One region of the Kluyvera sp. STS39-E genome, then DNA from elsewhere that is predicted to be linked to it. Evidence: predicted binding sites of a transcription regulator. Region 1 holds the regulator's gene; the other holds the start of a gene.
What was found. The regulator Fur, encoded in region 1, represses iron uptake genes when iron is present. The targets are predictions, from matches to a motif close to ATAATAATGAGAACNACTATCAA.
Positions count from the first base shown of each region.

Region 1 (8,854 bases):
GGGCCGCCTTTTTTGTTGTGTACCAGGATAGCGTTAGAAACCGCCGGCGTCGGCGTAAAGCCATTGTCTTCCTGTACAATGACATCAACCCCATTGGCTGCCAACACTTCGAGAACGGAGATAAACGCAGGCTCTGAGAGCGCGTGAGTATCTTTTCCGACGTAGCATGGGCCCGTAATTCCATTTTTCGCGCGCTCTTCAGCGATTGCCTGAGCAATGGCCAAAATATGCTTTTCGTTGAAGCTGTGACGACCTGCGCTCCCACGGTGACCGGATGTACCGAATTTCACCGCATGTTCCGCATTGCCCACATCCGGCTGCAGCACGTAGTACTGAGACGTCAGTTGAGCAACATTGATCAAATCACTTTGCTGTGCAGGCTGACCCGCACGGGTATGGTTTGCCATTGCCTGGTCCTTCTTATGCAAGGGTTGGATTTTCAGTATGAAATGGTACCGCAAACCTTTTCAATCAGCTCCACCGGGAACTGCATTGACTGCATGATGTGTTCGACCATGCTGCATTTACGGCCTGTATTCGTGTTGGTAATGACCCAGTATGGCGTTTCCGGAACCTGTTTAGGCTTCGTCTGGTTACCGTTTTTCAGCAGCGTCTGCTCATCGGCAGCAAAATAGACGCGGGTACGACCATGCAGCGACTCGGTGGCTTCAGCGAAGGCTTTACCGTCCAGTGAGTACAGCGTGGTGAGAATCAGCATAAAGCGGTTAACTGCTTTTTTCTGCTCGGCATATTCGTCAGAGAGCAGCAGCTCGCGCATGGCACGGACTTTGTCTTTGGTCGTTTTAACCGTTTTAACTTCAGCCGCGGGGGTAGCAGCCGGCGCAGGAGTAGGTTCTGCTTTGACGACCGGTGCCGCGGCAACAGCGGGCTGTGAAGCGGCGCTGAATTTCAGCATACGCCGTAAAATGTCGGACGCGCTCTCGCCAATGTGCAGAGTGTGAGCCGCAATATAGCGATAGAGCTCGTCATCAACTTCGATCGTTTTCATCTTAATCCGGTGCGATAATTTTTCTGAATACAATTCGTTGGGATTATAAAGTCAAAACCCAACAGCGGGTAGCGCCAAAACAGGAACACGGCAAAATTCGGATGAGTTCCTTACTTGCCCCTGAGCGTTAGAATGTCCAACATGATACCCTAACCCGACAACGCGAAAAAAAGAACTTTGCTATGAAATTGAATGTCCGAGCGCAATCTGCACAAAACCTGCACAATAATTCCCCCATCGTTCTGGTCCACGGTCTGTTTGGCAGCCTAGATAATCTTGGCATCTTGGCGCGCGACCTCGTCGTGGATCACGATATTATCCAAGTTGATATGCGTAACCACGGGCTGTCGCCTCGTTCAGACCAAATGAACTACCCGGCGATGGCTCAGGATCTGCTCGATACTCTCGACGCCAATAACATCGAAAAAGCCACGCTCATCGGTCACTCAATGGGCGGCAAAGCGGTGATGGCATTTACCGCGTTGGCTCCAGAACGCATCGACCGTCTAGTGGCGATTGATATTGCTCCTGTGAACTATCAGGTTCGTCGTCACGATGAGATTTTTGCTGCCATTAACGCCGTGACATCTGCAGGCGTGGCAACTCGCCAGCAGGCCGCCACGGTGATGCGTGATTATCTGAAGGAAGAAGGCGTGATTCAGTTTCTGCTGAAATCATTTGTCGACGGCGCATGGCGCTTTAACGTACCGGTACTGTGGGAACAATATCCGCACATTGTCGGCTGGGAGACGATTCCCGCGTGGGATCATCCTGCCCTCTTTATTCCCGGCGGCAATTCGCCGTACGTTACCGAAGCCTATCGCGACGATCTTTTAGCCCAGTTCCCACAAGCCAAGGCGCACGTTATTGCCGGCGCGGGCCATTGGGTTCACGCCGAAAAACCGGACGCGGTGCTACGCGCTATCCGCCGCTACCTTGCAGAGTGATTAAAAATGCACCGACTGCGCGCCAGAATGGCCGCGGTCGTTGGCGTGCGGGTTCCACTGATGTATGATTGCGCGCTGTCTGCGCCGGGTACTGCCCGGTAGCTTGTTTTCCCCGAAGTCACTCAGAATCATGGCAAAAGAACAAACGGACCGTACGACACTAGATTTGTTCGCAAATGAGCGTCGCCCGGGAAGACCAAAAACCAATCCGCTTTCGCGTGACGAGCAGCTCCGCATCAATAAGCGCAACCAGCTAAAACGCGACAAGGTTCGTGGGCTCAAGCGTGTTGAACTGAAGCTGAATCATGAAGCCGTTGATGCGCTCAACGAGCTGGCGACTGCCCGTGATATGAGCCGTAGCGAACTCATCGAAGAGATGTTGATGAATCAGCTCGCGCTGCTGCACGGACAGGGGAAAGTCTGAAAAATCCCCCCAAAACACGCTTTCATGTAGCAGAGTGTGCAGTACGGCACGATTGCTGTTTCCGCACTTAGACCTGTTCTGCTATGATTGCCCTTATCTGTGGGCATTAAGCCACCACCATATCATTAAGTTTCAAGAGGTTATTTTACTCATGGCAATCGTTGGCATCTTCTTCGGTAGCGATACCGGAAACACCGAAAATATCGCAAAAATGATTCAAAAACAGCTTGGTAAAGATGTCGCTGATGTTCATGACATCGCCAAGAGCAGCAAAGAGGATCTGGAAGCGTTCGATATCCTGCTGCTGGGCATTCCAACGTGGTACTACGGTGAAGCACAGTGCGACTGGGATGATTTCTTCCCAACGCTGGAAGAAGTTGATTTCAACGGCAAGCTGGTTGCGTTGTTCGGCTGTGGCGACCAGGAAGACTATGCAGAATATTTCTGTGATGCCCTGGGTACCATCCGTGACATTATTGAACCTCATGGCGCAACCATCGTCGGCCACTGGCCAACCGCCGGCTATCATTTTGAAGCGTCTAAGGGCCTTGCCGATGACGATCACTTCGTGGGCCTAGCCATTGACGAAGATCGCCAACCAGAGTTGACCGCAGAACGCGTTGAGAAATGGGTTAAGCAGGTTGCCGAAGAACTGCACTTGGATGAGATCAAAAACGCCTAATTGCGATAATGAGGTGTAATTATTGAATTGCACCTCATTAATAGGTAAAAGCAATTAAAATAATAGCTACATTTTTTTAACTTTTTATCGCATACCTGTACAATATCATCAGATTTGGCGCAGGTTCATCGCCCAGTTTGTCGATGATGCCTCGTTTTTGAAAGCTCAGCTTACCCGGGCCTTGCTGTTTTCATTTTGATAGGGCCATTCTATAATGAGACGCATTAATTCGGGTGCATTCTCTGTGAAACTTTCACTGATGGAAGTTAATCGTAAAGCAACAGGACAGATTCCGCATGACTGACAATAATACCGCATTAAAGAAGGCTGGCCTGAAAGTCACACTTCCACGGTTAAAGATTCTGGAAGTTCTTCAGGAACCTCATAACCACCATGTCAGCGCGGAAGACTTATACAAACGCCTGATCGACATGGGTGAAGAAATCGGTTTAGCCACGGTTTACCGCGTACTTAACCAGTTCGATGATGCTGGCATCGTGACCCGCCATAATTTTGAAGGCGGTAAATCCGTTTTCGAATTAACCCAACAGCATCACCACGATCACCTGATCTGCCTCGACTGCGGTAAAGTTATCGAGTTCAGCGATGATTCTATTGAAGCTCGCCAGCGTGAAATCGCCACTAAACATGGTATTCGCCTAACCAACCACAGCCTGTATCTGTACGGTCACTGTGCTGAAGGCGACTGCCGTGAAGATGAACACGCTCACGACGACGTCGCAAAATAACGACTCGCCGCTCGTCAAAAAGCCAGCCACCGTGTGCTGGTTTTTTTTTACCTTTCTTCAGCTACCCACATAAAAAAACCGCTGCAAGCAGCGGTTTTTTTCGTTCAGCAGACAACGTTACTTGTTCGACGTATTGTTGCTGCGGATCTCTTGCCAGATTTTATCGCATTTGCTTGCGACAGCTTGGTCATTACCCATTTTTCTAGCCTGAATGCACTGCTGGTAGTCCAACACACGCACGCTTTCCTGATTCGCGAACTGCTCGTGCTTCTTCTCTTGCTTCAGCACGTTTAATACGCTCTGGCAGGCCTCGATTTTCTCCGGGCTGCCTTCCGCCGTATTGATACAGGCGCTATAGGCATCTTTCAGTTTGCTATCTTCTTGCGGCGCAGGAGACTGCACACAGGCGCTAAGGCCAGCGGCCATCAGGGCGACAATAATCAATTTTTTCATGCAATGAGCCTCTTAGTGGCGGTAGTGGTTTCCCGCTACCGCCTCATGCATCAGAAAATAGTGAACGGTGCGATGACGATGAATTTCACGTCACGTTCGTCCTGGAAGATGTTGCCGTAACCGCCGCCCCAGCTTGGGATATCGGAGTGGTTGTCGTACTGAGTGAAGTGCAGTTTGAAGAGCGTACCCTTCGCGCGGCCTTCCTGTACGGTGTACATGGCATCAAGGCTATATGCAGATTCTTTGATGGTGTTGTTTTTGTTGTAGAACGCGTCTGGATTCATCTGCCAGGTCGCTGGTTTAGCATCCCATGCATAGACGTAAGACGCGCCCACTGCCCAACCAGGGAGATTCCAGTTTTTCAGGTCATACATGCCGCCGAAGAACACCGCTTTTTCGCCGTTGGCGTTGAAGTCAGAGCGGTTATCCCACCAGATATCCAGACGACCGTTAGAGGAAGCATAGGTTGGCGTCATACGCTGCAGGAAGTAACCCTGCTGGCCTTCAGCTTTAACCCAAGTCCCTTCCAGACGGAAATCGAACACCTCGTTAAGCTTGTAACCAAAGGTCAGTGCTTGCAGCCACGCGGTGCCATCATAAATATCGTTTACGCCGCGGTCGGTGACTTTGTCACGAGTACCGTAGAACTGATAGCTGGTCGTCAATGGGCCGCCAGGAATATCGAATTTGTAGCTCGCTTTGGCGAAGTACTGATCAACATAACCTTCTGCCTGACCAAATGCCGCTTCCAGCACCAGGTCATTTTTGAAATCGTATTTAGCACCGATAGAGTGCAGGTAGTCGACTTTGGTCTTCTTATCGTTCTGATAGAAGTTATCCATCTCCAGGTGCCAAGGCGCTTTGTACTCGTTGGTCCACATGTAGGAGAAGCTCAGAGCACCATTATCGCCGTAATCAAAGTTGGCACCCGCTTCAGCACCCTGATAGGTACCAGGCATGAAGCTCCAGTGTGGTGCCAGCAGGGTTTGACCGGTAGGCTGGATGTAACCTGCGCGAGCCCAAGTTGGACCGAGTTTGAATTTCGCGGCTGCTTTATACAGGCTGATACCGCTCTTATCACCGCTGTAGTCTTCGCTGTAACCCTTGTTTTTAGAAGAGAACGCGATTTCGTTTGGGTGGCCGCTTTCGGCGCTTTCGTTCATTTCAATTGCGGTGAACGCAGCGATATCGATACCGAACATATCGGCAGCATAGCCAGACTGGAAGTCGAGGTTGGCGTTCCAGGTGGAGTGAGACAGGTTGGTTTTATACTTGTCGTGATCGGTCACATCTTTACGGTCACGTTCACGTTGCCAGTAATAGATGCCGCCGGTTAATGATGAGTCGTCAATGAACCCTTCTGCTTTTGCATCCGGCGCCATTGTAAAGCCTGACAGTGCTGTCACACCGGCGATAGCCAGCGCCAGCGTACTACGTTTGCCACTAAACGTACGCATAGTTATATCCTCTTTGACTTTTAAAATGCCGCCGCAAAGCGAAGGCAAAAAATAAAACTTTAAAAAAAATGAACTTCTGGAAAATGATATTTCACTACACCGATAGACTATTTTTCGCGACGCGAATTATCAATCCTTTTCCGCAACAAGAGTGCAGGATTATGACAAAGCGCACATATTTGGTTTCAAGGTGTAACGAGGTGCGTTGTTAGCATCTCAGCGCTCCAACCCTTGTGTGGTCTGGTCTAAATGTTAATGAGACCGTTTACAGCGGAATTTTGAGAGAAGTTACCGGGCGGCATACGGAAATATCAGAGGTAAAATAATTGTATTAATTCGCTACGCGAAACTACAAAACTTAAACGAATGGCGGTGAGATAAAAAAAACGCCGCAAAAGCGGCGTCTTTACACAACAAGGGGCTGCTGTTAGCCAACCCAGGTATCACGTAAACCGACGGTGCGGTTAAATACCAGCTTGTCTGCTGTGCTGTAACGACTGTCGAGACAGAAGTAACCCTCACGCTCGAACTGGTAGGCTTTGCTCGCTTCAGCGGCCTGCAGAGACGGCTCACCGTAGCCTTGGGTGATAATCAGCGACTGAGGATTCATCACTGCCAGGAAGTCTTCTTCGGCACCTGGGTTTGGTACGCTGAACAGACGATCGTACAGACGGATTTCAATTGGCAGCGCGTGTGCGGCGCTAACCCAATGAATAACGCCCTTAACTTTACGGCCATCGGCCGGATCTTTGCTCAGGGTGTCAGCATCGTAGGTACAGAAGATAGTGGTAATATTGCCTTCGGCATCTTTCTCCACGCGCTCTGCTTTCACCACGTAGGCGTTACGCAGACGCACTTCTTTACCCATCACCAAGCGCTTGTACTGCTTGTTCGCTTCTTCACGGAAATCCGCGCGATCGATCCACAGTTCTGCACTGAATGGAACTTCACGGCTACCCATTTCCGGTTTGTTCGGATGGTTAGGCATGGAGACCATTTCGCCCTCGCCCTGCGGATAGTTTTCGATGACCAGCTTAACCGGATCGATAACTGCCATCGCACGCGGCGCGTTCTCGTTCAAATCTTCACGGATACAGGATTCCAGAGAAGCCATCTCAATGGTGTTGTCCTGTTTGGTCACGCCAATACGTTTGCAGAATTCACGGATAGCCGCTGCCGTGTAGCCACGACGGCGCAAACCGGAGATAGTCGGCATACGCGGATCGTCCCAACCTTCAACGTGCTTCTCGGTCACCAGCTGATTCAGCTTGCGCTTGGACATCACGGTGTATTCCAGATTCAGGCGCGAGAATTCGTACTGACGCGGGTGAACGGGAATCGTGATGTTGTCCAGCACCCAGTCGTACAGGCGACGGTTGTCCTGGAACTCCAGAGTACACAGTGAATGCGTAATCCCTTCCAGCGCATCGCTGATGCAGTGGGTGAAGTCGTACATCGGATAGATGCACCACTTGGTGCCGGTCTGGTGGTGATCGGCAAATTTAATACGGTACAGCACGGGATCGCGCATCACGACGAAAGAAGAGGCCATGTCGATTTTGGCACGCAGACAGGCTTTACCTTCTTCGAAACCACCGGCACGCATTTTTTCGAACAGCGCTAGGTTCTCTTCGACGCTGCGATCGCGGAACGGGCTATTTTTACCCGGCGCAGTCAGCGACCCGCGGTATTCGCGGATTTGCTCTGGCGTCAGTTCATCGACATACGCCAGACCTTTATTGATCAGTTCTACCGCATAGGCATGCAGCTGATCGAAGTAATCAGAGGAGTAGCGAACGTTGCCTGACCAGTGAAAACCTAACCACTCGACGTCATTTTTGATGGACTCAACGTATTCGATGTCTTCTTTTACCGGGTTGGTGTCATCGAAACGCAGGTTGCACTGGCCCTGATAGTCTTGCGCAATGCCGAAGTTCAGGCAGATAGATTTCGCATGGCCAATGTGCAGATAGCCATTTGGCTCTGGCGGAAAACGAGTATGCACCGTGTTGTGCTTACCGGTAGCCAGATCTTCGTCAATGATCTGACGAATAAAGTTAGTCGGGCGGGCTTCAGCCTCACTCATCGTAGATTCCTCAAAGCGTAAACAACGTATAACGGCATATGATCTTATAAGCCGGACGGACTGACAACCTTTAGTTACGCAAAAAACGTCTCAAACGAAAAGATTGGGGCAGATTGCTGCAAAAAAAAGCGGCGGAGGAATATCCCCCCGCCGCTCAAAGCATGTAGTCACGTTTACTCAGGAGCGATTACTTGCTTTTAATCTCATACAGTGGCGTTTGACCGGCAACCACATGACCTTCAGCCTTGATAACCAAGCCGCCGAAATCATCGCTATTGCTACAAACAACTGGGCTAATCATTGAGCGTGCGTTGGCGTTCAGGAAGTCCAGATCCATTTCCAGGATTGGCTGACCGGCAACCACTTCTGCACCCTCTTCAACCAGACGCTTGAAGCCTTTACCTTCCAGCACCACGGTATCGATACCCATATGGACAACGATCTCCGCGCCTTTGTCAGTTTCCAAACAGAACGCGTGGTTGGTGTTGAAGATTTTCACGATGGTCCCCGCTGCCGGAGAAACCACGGTTTTATCCGTTGGTTTTACCGCGATGCCGTCGCCCACTGCTTTGCTGGCGAACGCTTCATCAGGAACCTGCTCCAGCGCCACGATGTCGCCGGTAATCGGAGAAACCAGTGTTTCAACGGTCGTCGCGTTAGCCACGGCCTGCGGTTTTACCGCGGCGGTAGATGCGGCTGGAGCGTTGTCGGCGGCCGCTGCGGCAACCGGGCCACGCGCAACCACTTTCTTCATCGCATCGCCGATAGATTCAGCTTTTGCACCCACGATAACCTGGATGGTTTGCTTGTTCAGTTTCACCACGCCAGACGCGCCCAGACGTTTGCACACCGCATCGTTGACCTTCGCAGAGTCAGCAACGGTCAGACGCAGACGAGTGATACAGGCATCAATCGCTTTCAGGTTGTCAGTACCACCTACTGCGGCGATGTAGTTGGTCGCCAGCTGGTTCAAACCTTCTTCGGTGTTGCTGTTTGCTTCTTCAGTGACGACGCTGTCGTCTTTATCTTCGCGGCCCGGTGTTTTCA
Region 1 covers NZ_JBFQGA010000002.1:230,400-239,253, forward strand. Annotated here, with positions in the region: gene pgm (phosphoglucomutase (alpha-D-glucose-1,6-bisphosphate-dependent)) at 1-407, opposite strand, end outside; gene seqA (replication initiation negative regulator SeqA) at 440-1,009, opposite strand; gene ybfF (esterase) at 1,192-1,956, shown strand; gene ybfE (LexA regulated protein) at 2,087-2,380, shown strand; gene fldA (flavodoxin FldA) at 2,532-3,062, shown strand; gene fur (ferric iron uptake transcriptional regulator) at 3,359-3,811, shown strand; gene chiQ (ChiQ/YbfN family lipoprotein) at 3,929-4,264, opposite strand; gene chiP (chitoporin) at 4,315-5,721, opposite strand; gene glnS (glutamine--tRNA ligase) at 6,149-7,807, opposite strand; gene nagE (PTS N-acetyl glucosamine transporter subunit IIABC) at 7,995-8,854, opposite strand, start outside.

Region 2 (8,854 bases), 340 kb from region 1:
CCACACGTCGCCGTAGCGGGGAATGAGCGCGCTGGAGAGCGCTTTAGGTTCGCTTATCGGGGCAGGCGTGGTGCAGGCCGCCAGTTCGGGGCGCGAAATGGGCAACAGATCGGCGACTTTCAATGTCCGTCCGGCGTGACCGCCAAACTGTCCCAGCGCAAAGGTCGCGCGGCTGCCAAGATATTCCGGCACGTCGAGGCCGTTACGCACCGCCAGATAGCCGCGACACCCCGCCTGCGCGCGACCAAGTGTCAGCGTTTGTCCGGCGTTTACCGTCAAGGGCTGCCACAGAGCAACCGGTTCGCCATCAAGCTGCGCCTGACAGTCGGCCCCGGTCAGGGCGATAACGGTTTGACTGTGGAACTGCAATACCGGGCCTTGCAGGGTAAATTCCAGCCCTGCTGCCGATTCGTGGTTACCCACAATGCGGTTAGCTAAGCGGAAGGCAAAATCATCCATCGGCCCGGACGGCGGCACGCCAATATCCCAGTAACCTTGGCGGCCCGGATAATCCTGGACGCTGCTCCAGGTGCCCGGCTGAATCACTTCAATCACCGGTGACTGCGCGACGACGCTGTCGAGCATTCGCGTCCAGGCAGTACCGCTGACAAAGGCATCGCTGGCGGTAATTTGCCGCAGATAGTCGAGGTTGGTAGCGATGCCGTGCAGACGCGTGGCGTTCAGTGCGATGTGTAATTTGGCCAGCGCGGCGTCGCGGGTGGCCGCGTGCACAATCAGCTTGGCGATCATCGGGTCATAGAACGCCGACACTTCGCTGCCGGTGGTGACACCGGTATCAATACGCACATCGTCCGGGAAGGTGACGTCAGTTAATACACCGGGGCTAGGCTGGAAGTTTTTCAGCGGGCTTTCCGCGTAGATGCGCACCTCGATGGCGGCACCCTGCGGCGCTTGCGCCAGACGCGCCCAGTCGATGGGCTCATCTGCCGCAACACGGAGCATACACTCCACCAAATCCAGTCCGGTAACGGCTTCGGTTACCGGGTGCTCCACCTGTAAACGGGTATTCACTTCGAGGAAGTAGAACGCATCCAGCGCCGCGTCGTAGATAAACTCCACCGTTCCGGCGCTGCGGTAGTTCACCCGTTTGCCCAGTTGTACCGCCGCAGTCAGCAGTGCGGCGCGCGTGGCGGACGGAAGATTTGGCGCAGGCGTCTCTTCAACCACCTTTTGGTTGCGGCGCTGCAACGAACAGTCACGTTCGCCAAGTGCGACCACGTTGCCTTTGCCATCACCGAAGATCTGCACTTCGATATGGCGCGCGCGATCAACGCAGCGTTCAACAAAAACGCCCGCGTCGCTAAAGAACTGTTCACCCAGGCGACGTACGCTTTCCCATGCCAGAGACAACGACTGAGCGTCGGCGCAGCGCGTCAGGCCAATTCCACCGCCGCCCGCCGTGCTTTTCAGCATGACCGGGTAGCCAATGTCCTGCGCTGCTGCCAGCGCATCATCAAGGGAGTTGAGCAGCCCGGTGCCCGGCGTCATCGGGACGCCCGCTTCCGCCGCCAGCTCACGAGCCCGGTGCTTTAAGCCAAACTCGCCAATCTGTTGCGCGGTGGGTCCGATAAAGACGATTCCTGCCTGTTCGCAAGCGTCGGCAAACGGCAGACTTTCTGAGAGAAAACCATATCCCGGCCAGATAGCCTGCGCCCCGCTTTCCTGCGCGGCAGCAATAATTTTGTCGATTTTCAGGTAGCTGTCACTGGCCTTCTCGCCGCCTAACGCCCACGCAATATCGGCCTGTTTGACATGCTCGGCGTTTTTATCGGCATCGGAATACACCGCCACGCTGGTGATCCCCAGGCGCTTGAGCGTTCGTATCGCCCGGCAGGCAATTTCGCCACGGTTGGCAATCAGCACGGTATTAAACATGGCGAGTCTCCTTATGGGCAATCCAGTGGCGCCAGCCCTTAAATTCGGTAATGTCCGCGGCGTCTTTTAGCGCCGCCGGTTCACAAATAAAGCCTTTCACCCAGCGGCCGTCGGCAAGCTCTAGCGAGCCAATCCCCAGCGGGGCGGGAATTTCGGCAACAAACTCCCCAAAGCGCGCCAGCGGGATATCCCACAGCTCCACTTCAATCGCCGCTCCGCTGCTATCGCGGGCGATGCCTGGCTTCTGCGGCTGGGTGTTGGCGAGCGCATACAGGCGATAGCACGACGCGGTTTGCGTCGCTTCGACAAACGACGCCTGACGACGGGTGAGCTGGAAATTGAGCGGCATACCGCGCAGATGCGCTCCGACAACGGCGACGCGGACGTGATGCGCAGAAGGAGCAAGCGCCGCGCTTTCAGTCAACGGCAGACCTGTCGCTCCGAGAGGCAGCGCAAGCTGCTGCTGCCAGCGCAGGCCAAAATCCGCCAGCGCGCGGTCATGCCAGGCCGGTGCAATCAGTGTGATACCGGCCGGCAGGCCGTCTGCACGAAACGGAGCCGGCAGGGCCAGCGCGCTAAGATCGGCAAGGTTGGTGAAGTTGGTGTAGGTACCAAACTGCGAATTGAAGCGGATAGGCTCTTGCTTCATCTCTTCCAGGGTATGGATGGTGGGTGATGTTGGCACCACCAGAGCATCGACATCGATGAAGGTTTGCTGGATTTTTTGCGCCAGTTCGGCGCGGAGATACTCCGCCTTGAAGGCATCCACCGCACTGTAGTTCAGGCCCGCAGCGACAATGGTGTAGACGGTTGGGTCCATCTGCTGCGGATGCTGCAACATATCGCCTACGGCGGCGGTGCGCTCGGCAACCCATGGCCCCTGATAGAGCTGTTCTGCAAGCTGAGAAAAAGCGGAGAAGTCGACGGGTTTGAGCGTGACGCCACCATCACACAGCGCGTCGAGTGCGTTTTCCCACGCCGCCTGTGCCTGGGTGTCACCAAAGAAATTCAGCACTTCCGGTACGGCAAATACCGGAGCTTTCGGCAGCGTGGCAGGCGCGGTCGCTGGGTTGCTGCGGGAGTAAGCATCTTGCGGGTCCACACCTCCCGCCAGAGACGCAATGTAAAACGCGTCATCGACCGTCAGCGCAAACACCGAGAGCGTGTCGTTCAAGCGACAGGCGGGCACCACGCCAAAGGCTGACAGCCAGCCTTTGGTTGGCTTGAGCCCGACAATATTGTTAAACCCCGCAGGTACGCGACCGGAACCGGCGGTATCGGTGCCGAAGGCAAACGGCACTAAGCCGCGCGCCACCACCGAAGCCGAGCCCGAGCTTGAGCCGCCGCTCACGTATTGCGCGTTAAAGGTATTGGCGACGGCACCATACGGAGAGCGCGTACCGACAAGGCCGGTGGCAAACTGGTCAAGGTTGGTTTTGCCGATAACGATAGCACCGGCGGCTTTCAGCCGGGCAACGGCGGTAGCATCCTGTTTGGCAATATATTCAAACGCCGGACAGGCGGCGGTCGTGGGCCATCCGGCTACGTCGACGTTATCTTTAACCGCGAACGGAATACCGAATAATGGCAGTGCATCCGGGTTGCTGCGGTAAAGCGGAATTAACGCATCCCATTGCGCCTGTAGCTGGGCATCGCTGGCAATCATCAGCCAAGCGCTATCCTCAATCGAGAGAGTATGAATATGTTCTTTTAATAAAGTCAGAACCGCGTCGCTATTATGTGCAACCTGCTGACGCCATGCGGCCAGTGTCTTACCGGTCATTAATGCCATCGTTGAATTCCTGTTGGTATACAAGATGGAATTCAATTAGCAAGGCCCATGCCAAATAATTAAATAATTGTTTTATATGGAGTTAAAATAAAATAACTGGGAAGCTAAAATATATTACGCACCTTCACGGAACATATATGAGCAATAACAGTGCAAACTGTCATAGGAAAAATAAATAACAAAACAAGAGAGTCAGATGAATCTATTATGAAAATAGCCACATTAACTTTATTATTAATGTGGCTATTTTAGCGCGCAGTGACTATTTATTCTGCGCCATTAGCGCACGCGGCCTTTTGCCCAGTAGGCCATAAAGTTAATGGCATCGTGCGCAACGCCCTGCTCGCCAATGAGGTAGCGACGCAGCTGTTTCACGACCGTGGACTCCGCCGCCACCCAGCCATAGAAGTCGCTGTTGTCGGTGGTCGCTTTATCCCAGAGCAGCTCCCCTTCCGCTTCTTCCTTCACGCTCCCGGCGCTATCGCTTTCAGGGAGGCGCGCGTGCTGCTTCACCGCATCAAGAAGACACTCGCCGTGCGCAGCCGCCACGGGCTGACGCGGCAGCCAGTGGACCGTGGCAAAAGGCAGATGGCTTAAATCGATGCAATCGCCCTGTTCAGGCACCTCAAAAAACGCCTGCACCTGCGGCGGGCTCACCTGACCGGCGAGCATTTCCAGAATTCCACGCGCCGCCGGCAGCGCTGTTTCATCAGCAATGATCAAGGCGCGACGCAGCCCTGTAGGCGGCGTCCATTCGTAGCCGCCGCTGTCTTCAGTTTGCGCCGCATTGGGGGCCACAATCTGAATCGCATCGCCAGGTTTTGCATGAATTGCCCAAGCCGAAGCCGGGCCTTCGGTGCCGTGTCTGACAAATTCCACCGTGACTTCTTGGCGCTGCGGATCGACGTGACGCAGCGTATAAGTGCGCACAATTGGCCGCTTATCTTTGGCGATAGCCAGCAGCGTTGGATACCACTCCCCTTCCACCGGCAGCGATGGCGGCGTGCCGTCTTCGGCGGGAAACAGCATTTTGATCCGCTGATCGGGCGAGTCAGATTTCATCTGCGCCACTTCTTCCCCGCGAAACACTAGGCTTAGCAGAGAAGGTGAAACCTCACTTTTACGCGCTAGCTGCACGTTAAACAGACGATAACCCGGAACGACTGCCATAAATTTTCCTTACGCATAGGGGAGTAACGGCGGAGAAAAATCCCACCACCCGTTCATGAAATTTAGTCAACTCTGATAATTAGTATTGATAATGAGAAATATTATCGACAATATTCGCATTACTACAACTGATATAAACCCATGAATTATTCATGGTTTATATATTTCGTGGCGGGCTCGCGACGAAAAAAAAGCGGCATGACGCCGCATCTTTAACTCACTGAACCGCATTTTTGGGCTGGCGTTTGTCTGCCCGTGCGCAGGAATCATGATGATAACGAAGAAACATACCCTCTGGGCGCTGAACCCGCTGCTGCTGGCGATGATGGCTCCCGCCGTAGCACAACAAACCGACGATGAGTCGATGGTGATCTCCGCCAGCCGTAACAACCGTACCGTCGCTGAAATGGCGCAAACCACTTGGGTGATTGAAAATGCCGAACTGGAGCAGCAAATCCAAGGCGGTAAAGAGCTTAAAGACGCGCTGGCTCAGTTGATCCCCGGCCTCGACGTCAGTAGCCAAAGCCGTACCAACTATGGCATGAACGTCCGCGGTCGCCCGCTGGTGGTACTGATTGACGGCGTGCGCCTCAACTCTTCACGTACCGATAGCCGCCAGTTGGACTCTATTGACCCATTCAATATCGAACATATTGAAGTGATCTCCGGCGCCACCTCGCTGTACGGCGGCGGCAGTACCGGCGGGTTGATTAACATTGTCACCAAAAAAGGCCAGCCGGAAACCCAAGTGGAGTTTGAAGCGGGCAGCAAAAGCGGCTTTAACAGCAGCAAAGATCACGATGAGCGTATTGCCAGCGCCGTCTCCGGCGGTAACGACCATATTTCCGGACGGATGTCAGTGGCGTACCAGAAATTTGGCGGCTGGTATGACGGTAACGGCGATGCCACCTTGCTGGATAACACGCAGACCGGTCTACAGTATTCCGACCGCCTAGACGTGATGGGCACCGGCACACTGAATATCGACGAAACCCAGCAGCTCCAACTGGTGACGCAATATTACAAGAGTCAGGGCGACGACGATTACGGGCTGAATCTGGGGAAAAACTTCTCCGCACTGAGCGGCGCCACTAAGCCGTACGTCAGCAGCGGGCTGAATTCGGATCGTATTCCCGGTACCGAGCGCCATTTGATGAGCCTGCAGTACTCAAACAGCGATTTCTTAGGCCAAGAGCTGGTCGGCCAAGTGTACTATCGCGATGAGTCGCTGAAGTTCTATCCATTCCCAAGCATGAACAAGAAAAACGAGCTGACCTCGTTCTCCTCGTCCCAGCAGGAAACCAACCAGTATGGCGCGAAGCTGACGATGAACAGCACGCCGCTGGACGGTTGGCAACTGACCTACGGGCTGGATGCCGACCACGAGCGCTTCACCTCTAACCAGATGTTCTTCGATAAAGATAAAGCTAACGCCTCCGGCGGGCTGAACAACCAGCAAATCTATACCACCGGACGCTATCCGTCATACGACATCAGCAATTTGGCCGCGTTCCTGCAATCGAGCTATGACATCAACGAGATCTTTACCCTGAGCGGCGGCGTACGCTACCAGTACACCGAAAACAAAGTTGACGACTTCGTTGGCTATGCGCAGCAGCAGCAAATTGCCGCAGGCACGATAAAATCCGCCGACGCCATTCCTGGCGGTTCAACCGATTACGATAACTTCCTGTTTAACGCCGGTCTCTTGGTGCACCTGACCGAACGCCAGCAGACTTGGTTTAACTTCTCACAGGGCGTCGAGCTACCAGACCCGGGTAAATACTACGGTCGCGGCGCCTACGGTGCGGCGGTCAATGGTCATCTGCCGCTGACCAACAGCGTCAATGTTAATGACAGCACGCTGGAAGGGATTAAGGTCAACTCCTACGAGCTGGGCTGGCGTTATACCGGCGACAACCTGCGTACCCAGATTGCGGCCTACTACTCGCTGTCCGACAAGAACGTGCAGGCGAATAAAGATCTGACCATCAGCATCATTGACGATAAGCGCCGTATTTACGGCGTGGAAGGCGCGGTGGATTACTTTATTCCGGACACCAACTGGAGCACCGGTGGTAATTTCAACGTATTGAAAACCGAGTCGAAGGTGGACGGTCAGTGGCAAAAATATGATGTGAAGGTCGCCAGCCCGTCAAAAGCCACTGCCTATATTGGCTGGGCACCGGACCCGTGGAGCCTACGCGTGCAGAGCACCACCTCGTTTAAACTCACCGATGAAGCCGGCAATCAGCTTGATGGCTACACGACCATTGATTTGCTGGGCAGCTACCAGCTGCCGGTGGGCAAGCTGAGCTTCAGCGTGGAAAACCTGTTTGACCGCGACTACACCACGGTTTGGGGGCAGCGTGCGCCGCTGTACTACAGCCCGGCTTCAGGCCCGGCTTCACTGTATGACTACAAAGGCCGTGGACGGACGTTTGGGCTGAACTATTCTGTTCTGTTCTAACTGAGCATTGCCCGGTGGCGCAAGCTTACCGGGCCTACAACACCATCATAACTTCCTGATTTTGTAGGCCTGATAAGCGTAGCGCCATCAGGCACTGGTCGTTATCGTATTAAATCGTCGATAGACAGAAGGCGTCATGCCCGTGCGTTTGACAAATGCACGCCGCAGCACGTCGCAGCTGGCGTAGCCACACTGACTGGCGATGGTTTTTAGCGGCAACGTGCCATTTTCCAGCAGCCGCTTCGCATGGTCTATGCGTCCAGCTTCCAGCCATTCTCCCGCCGCCATGTCCATCTCTTGGCGAAACAGTCGGCCAAGGTGACGGACGCTCAGGCCAATGTGTTCCGCCATATCATTCAGGCTTTCGACGCGGGCCAAATTAGCAAGGGTCCAACGTTGGAGATCCTGGAAGGCGCTGCGGCCCGTTGGGGAAATCGCGCTATGGCGAATAAAGTGGCCTTGGTTGACCGGACGACGGAAAAACATCACCAAGTTGCAGGCCACGTCCTGCGCGACCTCTCGCCCCAAATCTTCCTCCACCAGCCTGATAGCCAGATCCATACCGGAGGTGACTCCGGCCGCCGTTCTCACCGGGCCATCGGCGACATACAGTGCGTCAGCATCGACTTCAATCTGCGGAAACATAGCGCTCAGACGCGAGGCGCTTGCCCAGTGGGTGGTGATTTTGCGCTGTATCAGTAGCCCCGTTTGTGCCAGCAGGAAAGCGCCGGTGCAGACAGAACCATAACGGCTGCTGTTTTCACAAAGCGAACGAATCTGCTCTTTTTGCACAGGCGTCAGCACCTGTTGCCAAACATCCGGCGCGCCCGCCAACAGGAAGGTATCGGGCCGTAGCGTGTGCGCATTTTCAAGCTGCGTGTTCGCCATAAGCTTAACCCCCGATGACGCCTCAACCGTCAGATCATCCAGCGAGACAACCACCGGTTCATATACCTTTCGCCGCAGTTGGCGATTCGCCTCAGCAAAGACATCAAGCGGCCCTGAAACGTCCAGAAGCTGGACGCCGGGTACCGCAAGAATGGCAATAACGCGTTTCATCATCGCTGGGTGTCCTGATTAGAAGTTATGTCCTTATTCGTCGCAATTAGACGTTTAGAGACATACAGAATGCCCTGTAAACTTCATTTCAACAACTCATAAGGAGCAAGATATGACATTTACCGTACAAGGCATTCAGATCCCCGACAGCAAACTGGCCCGTGAAGCGACTGAATTTGTTCGTGACACCGAGAACGACCTGCTATTCCATCACTCTAGCCGCGTCTTCTACTGGGGTGCGCTGGCAGGCGCACGCCGCGGCTTGAAGGTAGATCATGAGCTGCTTTATGTCGGTTGCATGTTCCACGATGTGGGCCTGACCCACGAACATTGCAGCTGTGATAAACGTTTCGAGGTGGATGGCGCGAATGCCGCCCGCGCATTTCTCGATAGCCACGGCGTAGCCCCTGCGGATATCGATAAGGTGTGGACCGCAATTGCGCTGCACACGACCCCGGGGATCCCAG
Region 2 covers NZ_JBFQGA010000002.1:572,137-580,990, forward strand. Annotated here, with positions in the region: gene uca (urea carboxylase) at 1-1,896, opposite strand, end outside; gene atzF (allophanate hydrolase) at 1,889-3,688, opposite strand; gene AB4K05_RS06240 (siderophore-interacting protein) at 3,968-4,858, opposite strand; gene iutA (ferric aerobactin receptor IutA) at 5,127-7,328, shown strand; gene AB4K05_RS06250 (GlxA family transcriptional regulator) at 7,416-8,390, opposite strand; gene AB4K05_RS06255 (HD domain-containing protein) at 8,500-8,854, shown strand, end outside.
Region 2: the regulator Fur is predicted to act here: its motif matches at 4,944-4,966, upstream of AB4K05_RS06240 (siderophore-interacting protein).